Regions from separate parts of the Leifsonia sp. 10N434 genome, predicted to be linked through region 1. Evidence: predicted binding sites of a transcription regulator. Region 1 holds the regulator's gene; the other holds the start of a gene.
The links. The regulator LexA, encoded in region 1, represses DNA repair genes until DNA is damaged. The targets are predictions, from matches to a motif close to TCGAACANNTGTTCGA.

Region 1 (10,345 bases):
GCAGGCCGCCGGGGCGAACCTCGGCATCACGCAGCTCTTCTTCCACCCCGAGGACTACCTGAGCTTCGCCCAGAAGGCCAAAGACGCCGGGGTCGCCTTCCCCATCCTCCCCGGAATCATGCCGGTCACGAGTTCCGCGCGACTGCGCCGGATGCTCGAGCTGAGCGGCGAGGACCTCCCGAGCGAGCTGGCCATCCAGCTCGAGATCGAGCCCACCGAGGAGGGCCAGCGGGAGATCGGCATCGCCTGGGCGACCGACTTCGCGCAGCGCCTGCTCGACGGCGGAGCGCCGGGCATCCACCTGTACACCTTCAACCAGCACCAGGCCGTCCTCGCCGTGCTCGAGCGCATCGGCCTGCTGCCGGGCGCCGGCACCGGCGTCGCCGGCGCAACCTCTCGCACCACCCACTGAAAAGGATCAACGCATGACCGACTTCACCACGCGTCCCGCCTTCCCGACGGGCACGATCATCGGCTACCCGCGCATCGGGCGCCGGCGCGAGCTCAAGAAGGCCGTCGAGAGCTTCTGGGCGGGCAGCACGACTGCCGCCGAGCTCGAGGCGACCGCGGCCGAGCTGCGTGCGGCCACCCGCGAGCGCCTGGCCGCTCTTGGGCTCGGCCGCACGGATGCGTCGATCCCGGAGAGCTTCAGCTACTACGACCAGGTGCTCGACGCCGCCGTCACCGTGGGAGCGCTGCCCGAGCGTTTCGCTGCGCTCGCCGACGCCTCCGGTGCCGTCGACCTCGCGGGATACTTCACCATCGCCCGCGGCGAGGGCGAGAACGCCCCCCTGGAGATGACCAAGTGGTTCGACTCCAACTACCACTACCTCGTGCCGGAGATCGGGCCGGAGACCGACTTCCGCCTGGCATCCGACCGTCTCGTGCGTGAGTTCGAGGAGGCCGCCGCTGCCGGCTTCGTGACGCGTCCCGTCATCGTCGGCCCGGTAACCTTCCTCCTGCTCAGCAAGGCGAGCGACGCGGCGCCGGAGGGCTTCCGTCCGCTCTCCCGCCTGAGCGAGCTGCTTCCGGTCTACGCCGAGCTGCTCGAGCGTCTGGCCGCGGCGGGGGCGCCGTGGGTGCAGCTCGACGAGCCGGCGCTCGTGAGCGAAAGCATCGAGGACGACCGCGCCGCCGTGCTCACCGCCGTGGCCGAGGCGTACCGCGCACTCGGCGCGGTCGCGGGACGCCCCGGGCTTTTCGTCGCGGCGCCGTACGGCAGCCTCGGCGACGCGCTGCCCGTGCTCGCCGCCTCGCCGGTCGAGGCGCTGTCGCTCGACCTGGTTCGTGGAGAGGTTCCCTCCGGACTCGACGCGGCCACGGCATCCGGTCTCGCGGGCAAGACGCTGGTCGGCGGCGTGATCGACGGCCACAACATCTGGCGCGGCGACCTCGAGGCGGCGTTCGGCCGCCTGACCGAGCTGCTCTCGCTCAGCCCTGAGGTCGCGGTGTCGACGTCAACGTCGCTGCTGCACGTGCCGCACGACGTCGAGGACGAGCAGGCGCTCCCGGCGCAGCTGAAGAGCTGGCTCGCATTCGCCGACCAGAAGGTGGCTCAGGTGGCGACGCTGGCCACCGGGCTGCTCGACGGGCATGAGTCGATCCAGGACGAGCTGAACGCCGCGTCCGCCGCTCTGGCCGACCGCGCGGCCGCGCCCGGTGTGCGCGATGCCGCGGTGCGTGCGCGTACGGCGGCACTGACCGAGAGCGACTTCTCGCGCGGCGACTACGCCGACCGGCTCGCGGCGCAGGATGCTGCGCTCGGCCTCCCGTTCCTTCCCACCACGACCATCGGCTCGTTCCCGCAGACCGGCGACATCCGCCGTGCCCGCGCACAGCTCGCGAAGGGTCTCATCTCCGAGGCCGAGTACCTCGGCCGGATGCAGGCCGAGATCAAGCGCGTCGTCGACCTGCAGGAGGAGATCGGCATCGACGTCATCGTGCACGGCGAGCCCGAGCGCAACGACATGGTGCAGTACTTCGCCGAGAACCTCGACGGCTTCGCGGTGACGCAGAACGGCTGGGTGCAGTCGTACGGCAGCCGCTGCACGCGTCCGTCGATCCTGTGGGGCGACGTGTCGCGGCCGAAGCCGATCACGGTCGAATGGTCGACCTACACGCAGACCCTCACGGCCAAGCCGGTCAAGGGGATGTTGACCGGACCGGTCACGATCCTCGCCTGGTCGTTCGTGCGCGACGACCAGGCGCTGGGCGACACCGCCCGCCAGGTCGCGCTCGCCCTGCGCGACGAGATCGCGGACCTGGAGTCGGCGGGCATCCGGATCGTGCAGGTCGACGAGCCGGCACTGCGCGAGCTGCTCCCGCTGAAGAAGAAGGACCACGCGGACTACCTCGACTGGTCGGTCGGGTCGTTCCGGCTCGCGACCGCCGGGGTGCGCGACGAGACGCAGATCCACACCCACCTCTGCTACTCGGAGTTCGGGGTCGTCATCGACGCCATCCGCAACCTCGACGCCGACGTGACGAGCATCGAGGCGGCGCGGTCGCGCATGGAGGTCGTGCACGACATCCAGACCTCGGGCTTCGAGCACGGGATCGGCCCGGGCGTCTACGACATCCACTCGCCGCGTGTTCCGAGCGTGGCCGAGGTCACCGAGCTGCTCGAGACCGCGCTGAGCGCGATCCCGGGACGCCAGCTCTGGGTGAACCCGGACTGCGGCCTCAAGACCCGCGGCTACGACGAGACCGTGGCGTCGCTCACGAACATCTTGACGGCGACGCGGGCCGTGCGCGAGAAGGCGGGCGTGCCCGCCTAGGCGGGTCGCCGGTCTCAGCTCGGTAGAGCTCAGCTCGCTGCAGCTCAGCTCGCTACACAACTCCGGAACCTCGGCCCGCCATTGGGTCGGAGTTCCGGAGTTGTGCGCGTTCGGGCAGCGTGTCGACTCCGGCATCCGGAATTGCGGACCGGCGGAACGGCGGGACGGCGGGACGGCGGCCGCGCAGCCTCGTGGCCGAGGAGAATGGCGGCATGGTCGAGATCTCGGACGCGGACTTCGAAGCGATGGTCGGCGATGTCTTCGACGCGCTGCCGGAGGACATGGTCGGACCGCTCGAGAACGTCGCCGTGCTGATCGAGAACCAGCCACCGGATGCGCGGCCGCGCCTGTACGGCCTGTACAGCGGTCATCCGCTCACCCGTCGCGGCGTCTACGGGTTCGGGGAGCTGCCGGATCGGATCACGCTCTACAAGAACAACCTCGCTGCGAACAGCGCAGACCTGACCGAGCTGCGCGCACGCGTGCGGGTCACCCTCGTGCACGAGATCGGGCACTACTTCGGGCTGGACGACGCCCGGCTGCGGGAGCTCGGCTGGGCGTGACCGGGCGCGCCGGTCGTGCGGAAGCGCGGCACCGCCCTCGTCGGTCGTGCGTTAGCGCACGACCCGCGGGCGTCAGGCGGCGCGCGGTGGCGTCAGACGGCGCGCAGCACCGCCACGACCTTGCCGAGCACCTCGGCGTAGTCGCCGAGGATCGGCTCGAAGTTCGAGTTGCGCGGGAGGAGCCACGTGTGGCCGTCGCGCTGACGGAAGACCTTGACCGTCGCCTCTTCGTCGAGCATGGCCGCGACGATGTCGCCGTTCTCCGCCGTCTTCTGGGTGCGGACCACGACCCAGTCGCCGTCGCAGATCGCCGCGTCGATCATCGATTCTCCGACGACCTTCAGCATGAAGAGTTCGCCGTTGCCCACGAGCTGGCGGGGGAGGGGGAACACCTCTTCGACCTGCTGCTCGGCGGTGATCGGCACGCCGGCGGCGATGCGGCCGACGAGAGGGACCATGGCGGCGTCGCCGACGGGCGTCTGGTTCTCGAAGTCGACGGACTCGGATGATGAGGACGGGAGGTCGATGAGGATCTCGAGGGCGCGGGGGCGGTTCGGGTCGCGGCGCAGGTAGCCGCTCAGCTCGAGCTGGTTGAGCTGGTGGGTCACGCTGGAGAGGGAGGAGAGGCCGACCGCGTCGCCGATCTCGCGCATGCTCGGCGGATAGCCCCGCTGGCTCACGGAACGGCCGATCACGTCGAGGATGGCGAGCTGTTTCTCGCTCAGGTTCTTGCGCCGGCGCGTGCCGCCGCGCTCGCGTCCTGCCTGGTTGTCGTTCGACACAGTCGTCCCTTCGTGACCCGCCATCGCATCCGGCCCGCCCGAATGTCGGTGGTGCCTGGTTGAGTGAACTCCAGACAATCGAAACTGTATCCACGATGCAGCGGCAAAACAAACATGTGTTCGAGTGTGTCTCGATATTCGTGTGAAAATCAGCCGCGATATCGCGCTTGAGGTTTCGAACATTCGAAGATATATTCGGAACACAGCTTCGCATCCGGTCTGCCGGCCAAGCGCCGGGTGCGGAATCTTAGGAGGTCACGACCGTGAGCACAGCAGCAGTCACCATGACGCCGTCGAGTTTCGACATGCCGGCGGGAGCCCGCACCCGCCTCCGCCTCACCCGACGCGGGCGCGCAGTCCTCACGACCCTCGCGTCCGTCCCGCTCGTCATCGGAGCCCTGCTTTTCGCGCTCAACAGCGGCGGCGCGGTGGCCACAGGCGATCAGACGCACGTGACGTTCCAGCAGGTCACCGTGCAGTCCGGTCAGTCCCTCTGGAGCATCGCCGAGAAGGTGGCGCCGGGTGCCGACCCGCGCGACGTCATCGCCGACATCGTCTCGCTCAACCAGCTCGACTCGGCTGTGGTCTCGCCCGGCCAGCGCATCGCCATCCCGACGCAGTACTCGCACTGACCTTCGGGTGCCGCGCACGGAACTCCGGGTGGCTCGTCGTGACCTTCGGGTCGAAGTGGCGAGCTCAGGTGGGCAGCAGCAAGACGACGTAACCATCCTGTAGGCGGAACTACCATTGAGGGGTGACTTCCCTCTCTGATCTGCCGATTCGCGATGATTTGCGGGGCAAGACCCCGTATGGCGCTCCACAGAAAGTCGTTCCTGTGGCGCTGAACGTGAACGAGAACACGCATCCGGTTCCGGATGACGTGGCGGCGGACATCGTGGCTCGCGTCGCGACCGCGATCGGCGGCGTCAACCGCTACCCGGATCGCGAGTTCACCGAGCTGCGCGAAAGCCTGGCCCGCTACCTCGGTCACGGTCTGACGCCGGAGAACATCTGGGCGGCGAACGGATCGAACGAGGTGATCCAGCAGATCCTGCAGGCCTTCGGTGGCCCGGGCCGCAGCCTGCTCGGCTTCACGCCGACCTACACGATGTACCCGCTGCTCGCCGCGGGGACCGGCACGGTGTGGCTCGCCGGCGCGCGTGACGCCGAATTCGAGCTGTCTCCCGAGACCGCCGTCGCGGAGATCGCCCGACTCGACCCCGATATCGTCATCCTCTGCGCGCCGAACAACCCCACCGGCACTCCACTCTCGCTGGAGACGATCGCGGCGGCCTACGACGCCGCCCGCGGCATGGTGGTCGTGGACGAGGCGTATGCCGAGTTCATGCCAGAGGGCGAGCCGTCCGCGCTCACCCTGCTGCCCGGACGCCCCCGCCTCCTCGTCTCCCGCACGATGAGCAAGGCGTTCGCGTTCGCCGGCGCCCGTGTCGGCTACCTCGCGGCGGACCCTGCCGCCGTCGACGCGCTTCGCCTCGTGCGACTGCCGTACCACCTCTCCGCGCTCACCCAGGCGGCGGCCGTCGGAGCGCTGGCGCACTCGGACGAGATGCTCGGGATGGTGGGCGAGATCCGCGTGCAGCGGGACCGCCTCGTCCGCGAGCTCGCGGGGCTCGGCTACCGTCCGCACCGCAGCGGCAGCAACTTCGTGCTGTTCGGGGGAGTGGCCGACCCGCACGCCACCTTCGAGGCGCTCCTCGAGCAGGGCGTGCTGATCCGGGATGTCGGCATTCCGGGGCACCTCCGGGTCACCGCGGGGACCGAGGCAGAGACCACGGCATTCCTCGCCGCGCTCGCGTCGCTGGAGCGTCCAGACGGAGCCCAGTCCTCTGCGGCCTCCCCGGTAGGCTCGGAGTCATGACCAATCGCACGGCCACCCTGCAGCGCGAGACCAGCGAGTCGAGCATCGAGCTGAGCCTCGACCTCGACGGCAGCGGCGCATCGGACATCGAGACCTCCGTCCCGTTCTTCGACCACCTGCTCACGGCGTTCGCGAAGCACTCGCTGACCGACCTGCGGGTGCGGGCGAACGGCGACACCGAGATCGACGTGCACCACACCGTCGAAGACATCGGCATTGTGCTCGGTCAGGCGATCAAGGCGGCACTCGGCGACAAGCGCGGCATCTCGCGCTACGGCGACGCCCTGGTGCCGCTCGACGAGGCGCTGGTGCAGGCCGTCGTGGACATCTCAGGGCGTCCGTACCTGGTGCACTCGGGAGAGCCGGCCGGCTTCGAATTCCACCTGATCGGCGGTCACTTCACCGGCTCCATGCTGCGTCACGTGTTCGAGGCGATCACCTTCAACGCCGCCATCACCACGCACATCACGGTCGTCGGCGGGCGCGACCCGCACCACATCGCTGAGGCAGAGTTCAAGGCGTTCGCGCGCGCGTTCCGCCAGGCCAAGGCACTGGATCCGCTCATCACGGGCATCCCGTCGACCAAGGGAGCCCTGTGAGCCGTCCTGATGTCGTCGTCTTCGACTACGGGTCGGGCAACGTCCACTCCGCCGCCAAGGCACTCGAGGCGGCAGGGGCGAACGTCGAGCTGACCGGCGACCGCTCCCGTGCACGCGACGCCGACGGCCTCGTGGTCCCCGGCGTCGGTGCGTTCCGTGCCGTCATCGACGCCCTGCGCGCCTCCCACGGCGACGAGGTCATCGACCGCCGGCTCGCCGGCGGTCGCCCCGTGCTCGGCATCTGCGTCGGGATGCAAGTGCTGTTCGACCGCGGACTCGAGCGCGGCAGCGATGCCGAGGGCCTCGGCGAATGGCCGGGCGAGATCGACCGGCTCGATGCCGAGGTGCTCCCGCACATGGGCTGGAACACCGTCGACGCCCCCGCCGACTCGGTGCTGTTCGACGGCATCCGCGACGAGCGCTTCTACTTCGTGCACTCCTACGCCGCTCAGCACTGGACGCTGGATGTCACAGCGCCGTTCCCGCAGCCGCACGTCACCTGGTCGCAGCACGGGGGGCGGTTCATCGCCGCCGTCGAGAACGGTCCGCTGAGCGCCACCCAGTTCCACCCGGAGAAGTCCGGCCACGCCGGCATCCAGCTCCTCCGCAATTGGATCGGCTCGCTCTGACCGAGTGCGGTCGCACCCATCGCCTGTCTCTGCCGCCGACGGCGCGCAGTCGTAACCCCGAGGAAGATCATGAGTGAATTCACCAGCACGCCACGGCTCGTCCTGCTGCCGGCGGTCGACGTCGCCGACGGCAAGGCCGTGCGCCTGACGCAAGGCGAGGCCGGCTCCGAGACCAGCTACGGCGACCCGATCGACGCCGCCGCCGACTGGGCGGATCAGGGTGCCGAATGGATCCACCTGGTCGACCTCGACGCCGCGTTCGGCCGTGGCGACAACCACGCGCTGCTCAAGAAGGTCATCCGTCAGGTGCGCGGCGTCAACGTCGAGCTCTCCGGCGGCATCCGCGACGACGCCTCGCTGGAGTCGGCGCTGGAGATCGGCGCCAAGCGCATCAACCTCGGCACCGCGGCGCTGGAGAACCCCGAGTGGGCCGCCAACGTGATCGGACAGTACGGCGAGGCCATCGCGGTCGGGCTGGATGTGCGCGGCACCACCCTCGCCGCGCGCGGCTGGACCCAGGACGGCGGCGACCTCTGGAGCGTGCTCGAGCGCCTCGAAGAGGCCGGATGCGCGCGCTACGTGGTGACCGACGTCACCAAGGACGGCACCCTGCGCGGCCCGAACCTCGACCTGCTGCGCGACGTGATGGAGCGCACCGAGCGTCCGGTCGTCGCGTCGGGTGGTATCTCCAGCCTCGACGACATCGCCGCGCTGCGTGAGCTCGTGCCCCTCGGTCTCGAGGGCGCGATCGTGGGCAAGGCCCTGTATGCGGGTGCGTTCACCCTGCCCGAGGCGCTGGATGTCGCGGGAGACTGACGACGGAGACCAGGCGGACCGTCGTGCACGGCACGACGGCACGTCCGGGCCGTCGCCGAGCGAGGAGGGCGCAGCGCGCCTGAGCGGTTTCGCCGCGCAGCTCGCCGCCGCGGCGGCGAACGACACGGATTCTGCGGGTCAGCCGTGGGACGGTCGCCGATTCGACGACAACGCCTTCGGAGACGACGACGGCAGCGCACCGCCGGCGCTGCTCGGGGCGCTCGCGGCGTTCCGGGCGGGAGAGGCCGGCCCGGAGGCCGTCGTCGACGCGGTGCGGACGTCGCGCCTGCTCATCCCGCTGGTCGCCGAACTCGGTGAGAGCGGCACCACCGACGCCGGTCACCTCGTCGACAAATCGCAGGAGCTGTCGATCGTCACCGTCGCCGGGCCGGATGGCCGCACGGTGCTTCCGGTCTTCTCGTCGGTGACCGCGATGCAGGCCTGGAATCCGCTCGCACGGCCCGTGCCCGCCGACGGCGCACGAGTCGCCCTCGCCGCGGCCGGCGAGGACACCGAGCTCGTGGTGCTCGACCCGACCTCGGAGACCGAGTTCGTGATCCGGCGCCCGGCGCTGTGGGCGATCGCGCAGAGCCTTCCGTGGGTCCCGAGCTTTCGCGATCCCGAGGTGTTCTCGGCTTTCGTCGATTCGATCGGCTCGGAGCTCGGGGTGCACGACATCGCCCTGCTCGCGGGCGACCCGTCGTCCCGCCTGCGCGGCGAAGAACTGGTCGTCCGGCTCGAACTCGGCGCTGGGCTGACCCGCGAGGAGCTCGACGCCGTGCTGAGCCGGCTGGCGCAGCGGTGGGCGGCCGACGACGTCATCGCCACGCGCGTCGACTCGCTGCGCGTGCAGCTGGTGGCCGCGGACTGACGGCTGGTGACGCGTCGTCAGTCGTCGTCAGGCGCGGACGGTGCGGCCGAGCATCCGGAGACCGGCGAACAGGCTGAGTGCGCCCACCACGATCACGAACACGACGAGCACGGGCACCAGCGGCCAGAAGATCAGCGCGACGCCGACGAGCAGCACCGGCACGGCGAGGCCGATGTAGGCGATCAGGAAGATCGCGGCCAGCACCTCGCCCCGGCGATCGGGTGCAGCGAGCGACGCGGCGACGCCGATCGCCGACCGGAAGAGAAGTCCGACGCCCGCACCCGCGAGCACGCCGCTGATCACGAACACGACCAGGCCCGCCGTGAGCACACCGATCGCCAGTCCGGCGAGTCCGGCGACAAGCAACGCGAGCGCCAGGACGAGCTGGGTGCGCGCCGTCGCACGCGCCAGCACGATCTGCGAGACGGCCGACGCCGCGAACACCGAGAACGGAACGACCCCGGCCATCAGCCGCGACGTCTCATGCAGCGTCCCGGCGAGCACGCTGGGCGCGAGCGACGTGAACAGCCCGAACACCGCGAAGCCGGCGAAGGCGGCGATCGCTGCGGCCGAGAACGCACTGCGTGAGCCGGCCGGAAGCGAGACGCGCTGCGGGCGGTAGGCGGGTCGCTCCTCGGCCCGCTCGACCGTCTCCGGAACGAGCGCGACAGCGACGGCGGCGATCGCCAGGATGACCAGGAACACCACGTACGGCAGCAGCAGCGGCTGCGGCAGGAACTGGGCGAGGGCGCCCGCGATCAGCGGGCCGAGCGCGAGACCGCCGGTGTTGACGGCGGTCGACACGGTGCCGGACAGGCGCGGGCCCTCGTCCGGCCGGGCGACGGACCGCAGTTCGCTGAGGTGGGCCGTGGCGCTGGCCGTGAGCGCACCGACGCCGACTCCGGAGATCACCCGGGCGACGAGCAGCCCGCTGACGTCGTTCCAGAACACGAACAGCACCGCGGCGACGATCTCGAGCACGATGGCGACCAGCACCATGCGACGCCGCCCTGCCCAGTCGCTGATGTGCCCGATGAGGAACAGGCTGGCGATCACGCCGACGGCGTAGGCGGCGAAGATGACGGTCACGACCCAGGTCGGGAAGCCGTCGCGCTGCTGGTAGAGCGCGTAGAGCGGAGTGGGCAGGGTCGAGAACGCCATCACCGCGAGGAACGCCGCGGCGATCACCCAGAAGCCGGTGCCGTGGCGCAGGCGCCACGCGGATCGACGGGAACGGGATGCGGTGGCGCTGGTGGTGCTGGAAGCGCGGGTGGTGCGAGTGGGGGCCGTGGTCGTCATGCTTTGATGATGCGCTCGACCGATGATCGTATCCAACGGATATCAGCGATGCTGACAATCGGAGTTTACGATTGCCACATGGAACTCCGCCAGCTCGAGTACTTCCTCGCCGTCGCCGACGAACTCAACT
Region 2 (10,345 bases), on a different contig from region 1:
GATGTCGCCTCCGATCTGATGGCGGTCGAGGCGGCGCTCGAGGAGAGCCCGTACATCACGGAGGCGGTGCTGACGCTGTCGCGCCCGGGGGCGACAGCACTGCAGGAGACGACCGCCGGCTGACGTCCGCGGATTGCGGTCAGTAACCGTCCGCAATCCGCGGCAGACTGGGTCGCATGGCGACGACCGGTTCACGCACCCTCCAGCTGCTCTCGCTCCTTCAGACGCAGCGGTACTGGCCCGGAAGCGTTCTCGCCGCACGGCTCGAGGTCTCGGTGAGGACCCTGCGCCGCGATGTCGACCGGCTGCGCGAGCTCGGCTATCCGGTCGACGCCACCCGCGGTGTCGACGGCGGGTACCAGCTCGCCGCCGGCGCCTCGCTCCCGCCGCTCGTCGTCGACGACGAGGAGGCGGTGGCTCTCGCCGTCGGGCTGCGGACCGCTGCGCAGAGCGGCATCGCCGGTATCGAAGACGCGTCGGTGCGCGCGCTCACCAAGGTCGTGCAGGTCATGCCTCCCCGGCTGCGCCGCCGCGTCGAGGCGCTGCGTTCCGCGACGGTCGCCGGTTCCCTGCGCCCCGGCCCCAGCGTCGACGCCGAGGTGCTCACCACCATCGCGCAGGCCTGCCGCGACGAGGAGCGGCTCGACTTCGTGTACACCGCCCGCGACGGTGAGCGCACCGACCGTCGCGTCGAACCGCACCGGCTCGTCTCGGTCGGGCGCCGCTGGTACCTGGTCGCCTACGACCTGACCCGCTTCGACTGGCGCAGCTTCCGCCTCGACCGGCTTTCCGGCCCCCGGGCGACGGGCTCGCGTTTCCGTCCGCGTGACCTGCCGGCCGACGACGCCGCCGCGTTCGTTCGCGCCTCGCTCGGTGGCGTCGCGCCGACCCCGCTGAACGTCGTCGCGATCGTGCGCGCACCACTGGCGGATGTGCAGGCCACGATCGGCCCCTGGGCGACCACCGAGCCCGTCGACGACACGCGCACGCGCATCCGGATGACGGCGGACAATGCCGACTGGGCGCTCTACGGCCTCGGCGCCGTCGACGCCCCGATCGAGTCGGTCTCGCCTCGCGCGGTCGCGGAGCGGATGCACGTCTGGGCCGAGCGGTTCGCAGCGGCGAACGCCTCCGAAGGCACCGGCGAACAGGCACCGGGCATCCACGACGCATAGACTGTTCCACCGTTATGACCAACGACATTGCCCGGCGAGAGCCCAGTCCCGCCGACGTGCGCCGCTGGCGCCGATACCTCGCGGACGAACGGGCCGAGGCCTCCGTCTACCGCGACCTGGCCGGACGGCGGACCGGCGAGGAGCGGGAGATCCTCCTCGCGCTCGCCGAAGCCGAACGCCGGCACGAACAGCACTGGCTCGACCTGCTCGGCGACCGGGTGGGCAAACCCCTGCGCGGCGACCTGCGCACGCGCGTGCTCGGCTTCCTCGCGCGGCGCTTCGGCTCCGTGTTCGTGCTCGCGCTCGCACAACGCGCCGAGGCGCGATCGCCGTACGGCGCGGATGTCGACGCGACGCCGCAGATGGCCGCCGACGAGCAGATCCACGAAGAGGTCGTGCGCGCGCTCGCGGCCCGCGGGCGTCAGCGGCTCTCCGGCACCTTCCGCGCGGCGGTGTTCGGCGCCAACGACGGGCTGGTGAGCAACCTCGCGCTCGTGCTCGGCATCAGCGCCAGCGGAGTGCCGAATCACGTGGTGCTGCTGACCGGCATCTCCGGTCTGCTCGCGGGCGCGCTGTCGATGGGAGCCGGCGAGTACGTCTCGGTGCGCTCCCAGCGCGAACTGCTCGAGGCATCCACCCCGAACCCGGCCGCACGCACCGTGCTGCCGGATCTCGATGTCGACGCCAACGAACTCACGCTCGTGTACCGCGCCCGCGGAATGAGTCCGGAGGACGCCACGACCCACGCAGCCGAGGTGCTGAGCGGGCTCGCGACCTACAACGTCGAACCGGATGCGGACGCCGTCGAGGTGGACGAGCACGAGTCCGTCGGCAACGGCTGGAGCGCGGCCGTCTCGAGCTTCTGCTTCTTCGCGTCGGGGGCGCTCATCCCGATCATCCCGTATCTGTTCGGGCTGCAGGGCACGACGGCGGTCATCGTCGCGGCGGTGCTCGTGGGCATAGTGCTGCTCGGCACGGGTGCGGTCGTCGGTCTGCTCTCCGGCGCCTCTCCGCTCAAGCGCGCCCTGCGTCAGCTCGCGATCGGGTACGGCGCCGCAGCGGCGACGTACCTCCTCGGCCTGCTGTTCGGCGCGACGCTCGGGTAGCCGGCGCGGCCGTCGGGTGCTGCGCCGGACGCCCGTGCTACCGGTTGCGGTTGCGGTCCCGCTCGCGGCCCTCGTAGCCGCTGCCGTACACGATGACGCCCACGATCGGGATGAGCAGGAACCACAGCCAGCTGTAGGCGAAACCCCAGATCCAGCTCGTCAAGAAGAACAGGATGAGCGCGATGAACGGCACGATCGAGACGATCACGTAGCCGTTGCGACCGAACGGGCGGCCGTCCGAGACGCGACCGGGACCGTAGCCGTCGCGGGTGCCGTAGCCGTCGGCGGAGCCGTACGCGGCGGGTGGACCGAACGACGCGGCCGATCCGGGCTGCGCTGCTCCAGGGGGCGCTGCGGCCGACGGAGCGGCGTCGTCGAATGCGACGAAGCGGGGCAGATCGGCGAACAGCGGCGCGAGGTCGCCGCGGGTCACGGCGGTGCGGGCGGACTGGACGCGAGCCTGGACCTCATCCTCGGTCAGCCGGCCGTCTGCGGCGTGCGACTGGAGGGCGGCGACAGCACGATCGCGCTCTGCATTGCTGAGGCGGAATGCACCGGACGCGTCCGAATTGTCGGTCATTCCGTCAGTATGGCAGCAGCCGTCACGCCGCGCGAGAGGTGCGGAATGGGGCTCTTGAGACGTCTCGAGACGCTGTTGTCGCCCCTGATCAGCGGTCGCCGCGCCCGACGAGCCGGCCGATCCAGTTCTGCCAGGAGATGAGGATACGCGGCGGGGTGTGGTGGCGCCGGCTGTTGTTCTGCAGGCGCGGACCCCGGTTGCCCTGACCGGCCCTCACCCGATTGCGATGCGGCTGATTGGCCGCGGGTGCGTCGCTGTGCGCCGGCACTCCGGGGACGCTGTGGGTGGCATCGTGCAGGGTGGATGCGAGGGTGTTCATGGGTTCTCCTGTCGGGATCAATCAGGGACGATGACGAGGCGGGTGCCCCGGAGATCGGTGCGGGTCCATGCCGACTCGATCTCACTGAGGGGCATGGTGGTGACGTCGATGGCGAGCTCGCCGCTGCGCAGCCAGTCGACGACCTGCTGGTAGGCGGCAGCCATACCGGAGGCCAGGTTGCGGGCGGCACCGTAGATCTCCAGGCCCGAGGTGCGCAGGGCGTCACCGGTGAGGCTGATCGCAGGGCCGGCGGACTCGCCGATCTGCACGAGGCGGGTGCGCTCTGGCATGGCGAAGCTGCCGGGGATCAGCGCGCGGGTCAGCAGCTCGGTGGGTCGACCCCAGAGGTAATCGATGACCACGTCGTACCCGTCGCCGGCGTGGTCCCGGAACGCCTGCACCAGTTCGGCGTCGTCGACGGCGGTGTTGATCACGGCGTCAGCGCCGAGCGCCGACAGCTGCCGGAGGGCCTCCTCGTCGCGTCCCGTGGCCACGATGCGTCCGGCGCCGAGGAGCCGCGCGATCTGAACGGCCAGTCGCCCGGCCACGCCGGTCGCGCCTTGCACCAGCACGGTCTCACCCGAGCTGAGACCGCCAGCGGTGCGCATGCTCATGGCGCTGATCGCGGAGGACAGCGCCGCCGCGATCGGCGCGCCGATCCCCTCCGGGATCGGCGCCGTGTGGGTGGCGGGCACCGCCGCATACTGCGCGAGCGTTCCGTACGGCGGCGTGACGCCGCCGAACCCGACGACGGTTCCGTCGGGCAGGCGGCCGATGCCGTCGAAGCACGGGATCGCCGGCAGCGCCGCCTGGAACGGCGCGGACGTGTAGTGGGTGCCGGCGACGATCGCGCGATCCACGTTCTCCACCGCGACCGCCTCGACGGTCACCAGCACCTGACCTTCTCCGACCTCAGGGTCGGGAAAGTCCTGGAAGCGCGGAACGGCTCCCGCGCGGTCCACGACTGCTGCCTTCACGGTCTTTCGCCTTCTCTCTTACAGTGTTAGAGCGCTAGGGTATTTCTAACACTGTAAGAGCGATCGTGCAAGGAGGGCTCATGGCGTTGGACCGGCAGCAGGTCGTCGACGAGGCCCTGAGTCTGCTCGACGACAAGGGTCTCGAATCCCTCAGTCTCCGCGCCCTCGCCGGCCGCCTCGGCGTGCAGGCGCCCACGCTCTACTGGCACATCGGCAGCAAGGCCGAACTCCTCGACGCCCTGGCCAACGCCATCATGGACGACGCCATCGCGGCGATCCCCGCACCCGGACCCGACGGCGAGTGGTCGGAATGGCTGCTGACCGCCCTGACCGAGCTGCGGAGGGCGATGCTCCGCCGCCGCGACGGCGCCCGGATCGTCTCCGGTGCCCGCCTTTCGTTGCGTCGCGCCGACTTCTCGGAGTCGGCCATGTCCACACTCGTCGACCACGGGATCGAGCTGCAGAGGGCGCGGCTCCTCGTGCTCGCCGGTGAGCGCCTCACGGTCGGCTACGTGCTCGAAGAGCAGGCGCCGACGGACGAATCGCAGCAGCCCCCCGATCTCGAGGAACTCCTCGGGCGATTCCCCGTCATGACCCGTGCCATCGGCGAGTACTTCCACGACGGTCGCACCTCGGACGACCTCTACCAGGACACCGCACGGCTCCTGCTTGGCCTTCCACCGCACGCCTGAGTCACCGGCATCTCGACGCTGCCTCGACCTTCGCGACGCCGGATCGCTATGCGCGCGACAGTGGTTGGATCTACACTCGGATTCGAACATACGTTCGAATCGACGAGGTGAGGACAATGGCGGAGATCGACGAGACCGTCGCGGTGTGGACGACGGAGGACGGCATCCCGACCCGATTGGTGTGGCGTGCGACCCGGTACCGCGTGAGCGACACCCCCACCGTCTGGGCCGACGTCTGCCGGTGGTGGCGCCCGTTCGGCGAGAACCGCTACGGCATCGGCGCACTCCCCCGCGAGATCGGCGGCTGGCGCTTCCAGGCCACCGACGACGACGGGCGTGCCCATGTCTTCGACGTAAAGCACGACGACGACCGGCGCACCTGGCAGCTGGTGCACATCTTCGACTGAGCGCGCGGTCCGGATGCCCGTCCCGTGCATGCTGGATGCGATTCCGCGCCCCGGATGCCGTTCTGCTCCGGATGCACAGCGGCCGCCGTCCGCCGCGTGCCTCCCCCGCCCGATCTGCGCGGCGGACTACTCTCACGGGGTGACGTACGACCGCTATGGATCCGATGTGCTGGCGACCGATTGGAAGAATGCCGACCGAAAGCCCGTGCCCTCCGTCGAAGCCGTCCGCGACCTCGTGGTCGAGGACGCCGCCAGCGGCTTCTGCGGCGCAGTGACCCGCATCGAGACCCAGACCGTCGAGCTCGAAGACTACTTCGGCAAGAAGCGCGTCTTCCCGCTCAGCGGCAGCTTCCTCATCGACGGCGAGCCGGTGACGCTGGTCGTCCCCAAGCAGAGCGGCGGCACCAGGGCGCGCACCGCATCCGGATCGTTCGCGGTCGACGACCAGCGTGCGCGGACCGCGCGCGCGAGCCGCATCTTCGTGGAGGGCAAGCACGACGCCGAACTCGTCGAGCGCGTGTGGGGCGACGACCTGCGCGTCGAAGGCGTCGTCGTCGAATACCTCGAGGGCGTCGACGACCTCGACGCGATCGTCCGCGAGTTCGCACCCGATCGCAGCCGCAGGATCGGCGTTCTGGTCGATCATCTCGTCCCGGGTTCGAAAGAGAGCAGAATCGCAGGAACCGTGGCGCGCGGGCCGTTCGGTGCCCATGTCATGGTGGTCGGGCATCCGTACATCGACATCTGGCAGGCGGTCAAACCGGAGCGCGTCGGGCTCCGGTCGTGGCCGGACATCCCCCGCTCGATCCCCTGGAAACATGGGATCTGCGAGGCGCTCGGTCTCCCCCATGAGACGCAGGCCGACGTCGCCAGAGCGTGGAAGCGCATCCTCGGAACGGTACGCAGTTACGCCGATCTCGAGCCGGAGCTGCTGGGCCGGGTCGAGCAGCTGATCGACTTCGTGACAGAGCCGTAACAACTCGAACGGGTGCCTTTTTGGCGTTTCTGCCACTAGGCTGGGGCATACGCCGTGTGTTTTGCATGTGTTGGAGCGGTACGATCCGGAACCGGAGCGTGGCCACCTTTTCAGGAGCAGGCTTACAACACTCGGCGAGGCCCCGACGTTCGGGGTCGAGAATTCGCTCCTGGAGGAGACATGGCAACAGGTACGGTCAAATGGTTCAACGCCGAAAAGGGCTTCGGCTTCATCGCTCCCGATGATGGTGGCGCTGACGTTTTCGCCCACTACTCGGCGATCACCTCGAGCGGCTACCGCTCGCTGGAAGAGAACCAGAAGGTCGAGTTCGAGGTAACCCAGGGCCCCAAGGGCCTGCAGGCGGAGAACATCCGCCCGCTCTAATCGTTGAGCTCGTGAGAAGGGGTCGGACCGTTCGCGGTCCGGCCCCTTCTTCTGTGCCCGGGGGCTACTGCCAGCCGAACTCCGTGTAGGTCTCGCCCTGCCCGATCGCCTCGATCGCGTGTCGGACGGCCGGCACCACGTCGTCGGGCAGCCGATCGACCCCGGCCCAGAGCAGCTCGGAGCATTTGTCCGGCTCGCCGATGGCCGGCCGGGCGTCACCGCGCTCGGCGGTGAAGAAGAAGTCGATGTAGGTCTCGCCGTCGGCGCGGCCGTGCTGCACGAGCGCCATGCGCACGTCGTCCGGAGCGAGCTCGACCAGGATCTCCTCGCGGGTCTCCCGCAGCAGCGCCTGGGTCGCCGACTCCCCCACCTCGATGTGGCCGGCCGGAACGGCGAGCTCCCCGTCGCGGTACCCGGTGCCCGCGCGGCGGAGCAGCAGGATGTCGTCGCCGTCGCGCAGGCAGAGATAGACGGCGGCCGGGTAGGTGGAGCGCATAGTCGATTGTCACACCGGGGGCGTATCGTTCGTCGTGTCCGCCTGGGTCCGTCGCCGGGCGGACCGGGTTCGGACCCGTTCAGGCGCGACACGCGCGGGGCGCTCTTTCGCAGCAGATTCCATTTGCGATCTTCGAACATATGTTCGAAAATTGATGTGTGTTCTCCACAGCAGCCGCCCTCGCCTCGCCGGTCTCCGACCGGTCGCAGGTGCATGAGCTGCAGTCGCGCATCCGGCAGATGCAGGCCACCAAGCTCGACGACAGGCGGCAGGAGACGCATCCGGCCCTCGCCTCGCTGCTGCCCGGCGGAGCGCTCAAATCGGGGGCGGCCTATTCGGTGCGCGGCTCCACCACGCTGGTGATGGCGCTGCTCGCCGGCCCGAGCGCGGCCGGCGCCTGGTGCGGAGTCGTCGGCATGCCCGACTTCGGCGCCGAGGCCGCTCGCCGGTTCGGCATCGATCTGGAGCGGCTCGTGCTGGTTCCGCATCCCGGCGAGAACTGGCTCACCGTGACGGCCGCGGTGGTCGACGTGCTGAGCGTCGTGGTGATCGTGCCGCCGGCACGAGCGAGAGACGGCGATGTCGCACGGCTCACCGCCCGGCTGCGGCAGCGCGAGTCCACCCTCATCGTGGTCGGCGACTGGCCCCAGGTCGAGGCGACCCTCACGGTGTCGCGCAGCGGGTGGGACGGCCTCGGCGACGGAACGGGCTATCTCGCGGCGCACCGGGTCACCGTGGAATCGGCGACCCGCGGTGGCCCAGGGTCCCTACGGCGAGCCGACCTGTGGCTGCCCGATCCGAGCGAGAGTTTCCGGGCCGTCTCGCCTGCGACCGTCACCGGGCTCTCCGCGGTGGATGACGTCCCGCATCTGGAGGCGGTGATCTGAGTGCCGGCCGTGACCAGAGCGATCGTGCTGTGGTGTCCGGACTGGCCGGTCACCGCGACCGTGCAGACCCTCGAGCTCCCCGCCACCGCCCCGCTCGCGCTCGTCGACCGCAACCTCGTGTTCGCCTGCTCGGCGGCGGCGCGCGCCGACGGGGTCAAGCGCGGCCTGCGCATCCGGGAAGCCCAGGCCCGCTGCACCCAGCTGCTGGTGCATCCGTACGATCCGGTGCTGGATGCGCGTGCCTTCGAGCCGGTGCTGGCCGCCATCGAAGAGATCACCCCCGGCGTGCAGGCGGTGCGTCCCGGTACCTGCGTGCTGCGTGCCCGCGGGCCGGCGCGGTATTACGGAGGCGAGCAGCAGGCGGCGGCCGAGCTGCTGCGCTGCCTCGAAGGACTCGGCATCCCCGACGCGCGCATCGGCATCGCCGACGGCCCGTTCGCAGCGGAGCAGGCGGCACGCAGCACCGGCCTCGATCGCGTACGGATCATCCCGCCCGGCGCCTCCCCCGACTTCCTGGCGCCGCTGCCGGTGTCGATGCTGGGCCAGGATGCGCTCACCCCGCTCCTGCACCGTCTCGGCATCCACCGGCTCGGTGACCTCGCCGCGCTCGATCCCACCGACGTGCGCGAGCGGTTCGGGGAACTGGGCGCACGCTGCCACACTCTGGCCAGCGGCCTCGACGGGGCGGCCGTCGTGCCCCGCACCCCGCCCAAGCAGCTCGACCGGGTCATCGAGTTCGAGCCGCCGCTCGACCGGGTCGATCAGGTGACCTTCGCCTTCCGCGGCACCGCCGAGACCTTCATCGCCGGCCTCACCAAGGCCGGACTGGTGTGCACGGCCCTCCGCATCGAGGTGACCGACGAGTCGGGCCGGGCGAGCGAACGCACGTGGCTGCATCCACGGCTCTTCTCCGCCGCCGACGTCGTCGACCGGGTGCGCTGGCAGTTGCAGGGCAGCGGGGCGGTCGACAGCGGACTCGGCTCCCCCATCATGAGCGTGCTCGTCGCCCCCGAGAGCGTCGACGACATCGGCCACCACGAAGACGGTCTGTGGGGCGGAGGCGCCGACGAGCGCATCCACCACGGGTTGTCCCGGGTGCAGAGCATGCTCGGTCACGACGCCGTGCTCACCGCGACGATCGGCGGCGGTCGAGCCCTGGCCGAGCGGCAGATCCTGGTGCCGTGGGGCGACCGCGCGGTCGGCGCGGCCCGCGCCGAGCAGCCCTGGCCGGGGAGCCTGCCGGCGCCCGCCCCGGCGACGGTGTTCGAGGTGGCGCGTCCGGTGGGCGTCTACTCCGCCGGCGGAGACCCGGTGACGGTGGATGAGCGGGGAACGGTCAGCGCGCCCATCCACCGCTTCTCGGCCGCCGGGTCGGCCCTGGATGCCCGCGAGGCGCGCAACGCCCGCGAGGTGACGGCGTGGGCGGGTCCGTGGCCGGTGCGCGAACGCTGGTGGGACCCGGAGCACGCGCGCACGGTGCAGCGCTTCCAGGTGGTCGATGCCGACGGCACGGCTTGGCTGCTGGTGCTCGGTGACGAGGGCTGGCGGGCGGAGGCGCGGTATGACTAGGGAGCGCAGCGATGGGCTGGAATAACCCCCCGATCCCGTGGGCCGAGTTCGAGAGGCGGCTGTCGGGCACCCGGCGAACCGGCGAACAGGTCGATGAGCGGCCGTCGTCGCGCAAGCGTGCCCCGTACATCCCGCCGCCCGTCGTGCCCGATGAGCCCGACGACGGCCACGTGCCATACGCCGAGCTGCACGCGCACTCCAACTTCAGCTTCCTCGACGGCGCCAGCTCGCCGGAGGAGCTGCTCGAGGAGGCCACCCGGCTGCGCCTGCACGGTCTCGCCATGACCGACCACGACGGGCTCTACGGGGTCGTGCACCTCGCCGAGGCCGCCGAGGCCTACGACCGCGTGAAGACGGTGTTCGGCGCCGAGCTCTCGCTCGAGCTCAGCAAGCCGCAGAACGGTGAGGCCGATCCCGAGGGCAGCCATCTGGTCGTGCTCGCCCGGCAGCAGGCCGGCTACCACGCGCTCGCCGCCGCCCTCACCGCCGCCCAGCTCGCCGGACAGGAGAAGGGTCGACCGCTCTACGACCTGGCCGACCTCTCCGACCGTTCCGGCGGGGACTGGGCCGTGCTCACCGGCTGCCGCAAAGGCGATGTGCGACGGGCGCTGGCCTCCGACGGCGAACGGGCGGCCGAGCGCGAGGTGGCGCGCCTGGCCGAACTGTTCGGGCGCGACAACGTGCTCGTCGAACTCACCGACCAGGGCAATCCGCGCGACACCACCGACAACGACGCACTCGCCCGCATCGCCGAGCGGCTCCGCATGCCCGTGATCG

Region 2: a site for LexA is predicted at 4,932-4,947, ahead of AC1DB1_RS06785 (DUF6504 family protein). Genes of this name have one in related genera too.

What each region holds. Positions count from the first base shown of each region.
Region 1 is NZ_JBFTHV010000008.1:52,895-63,239, forward strand. Features, by position in the region: gene AC1DB1_RS17550 (methylenetetrahydrofolate reductase) at 1-412, shown strand, start outside; gene metE (5-methyltetrahydropteroyltriglutamate--homocysteine S-methyltransferase) at 426-2,777, shown strand; gene AC1DB1_RS17560 (metallopeptidase family protein) at 2,990-3,340, shown strand; gene lexA (transcriptional repressor LexA) at 3,433-4,146, opposite strand; gene AC1DB1_RS17570 (LysM peptidoglycan-binding domain-containing protein) at 4,386-4,754, shown strand; gene AC1DB1_RS17575 (histidinol-phosphate transaminase) at 4,877-6,001, shown strand; gene hisB (imidazoleglycerol-phosphate dehydratase HisB) at 5,998-6,600, shown strand; gene hisH (imidazole glycerol phosphate synthase subunit HisH) at 6,597-7,229, shown strand; gene priA (bifunctional 1-(5-phosphoribosyl)-5-((5-phosphoribosylamino)methylideneamino)imidazole-4-carboxamide isomerase/phosphoribosylanthranilate isomerase PriA) at 7,299-8,045, shown strand; gene AC1DB1_RS17595 (SseB family protein) at 8,029-8,916, shown strand; gene AC1DB1_RS17600 (MFS transporter) at 8,944-10,215, opposite strand; gene AC1DB1_RS17605 (LysR family transcriptional regulator) at 10,294-10,345, shown strand, end outside.
Region 2 is NZ_JBFTHV010000002.1:238,149-248,493, reverse strand. Features, by position in the region: gene AC1DB1_RS06820 (cation diffusion facilitator family transporter) at 1-123, shown strand, start outside; gene AC1DB1_RS06815 (helix-turn-helix transcriptional regulator) at 177-1,175, shown strand; gene AC1DB1_RS06810 (VIT1/CCC1 transporter family protein) at 1,190-2,281, shown strand; gene AC1DB1_RS06805 (DUF1707 SHOCT-like domain-containing protein) at 2,319-2,861, opposite strand; gene AC1DB1_RS06800 (hypothetical protein) at 2,950-3,180, opposite strand; gene AC1DB1_RS06795 (quinone oxidoreductase family protein) at 3,198-4,157, opposite strand; gene AC1DB1_RS06790 (TetR/AcrR family transcriptional regulator C-terminal domain-containing protein) at 4,238-4,849, shown strand; gene AC1DB1_RS06785 (DUF6504 family protein) at 4,966-5,256, shown strand; gene AC1DB1_RS06780 (DUF3097 domain-containing protein) at 5,396-6,232, shown strand; gene AC1DB1_RS06775 (cold-shock protein) at 6,413-6,616, shown strand; gene AC1DB1_RS06770 (NUDIX hydrolase) at 6,681-7,112, opposite strand; gene AC1DB1_RS06765 (hypothetical protein) at 7,271-7,999, shown strand; gene AC1DB1_RS06760 (DNA polymerase Y family protein) at 8,000-9,568, shown strand; gene AC1DB1_RS06755 (error-prone DNA polymerase) at 9,580-10,345, shown strand, end outside.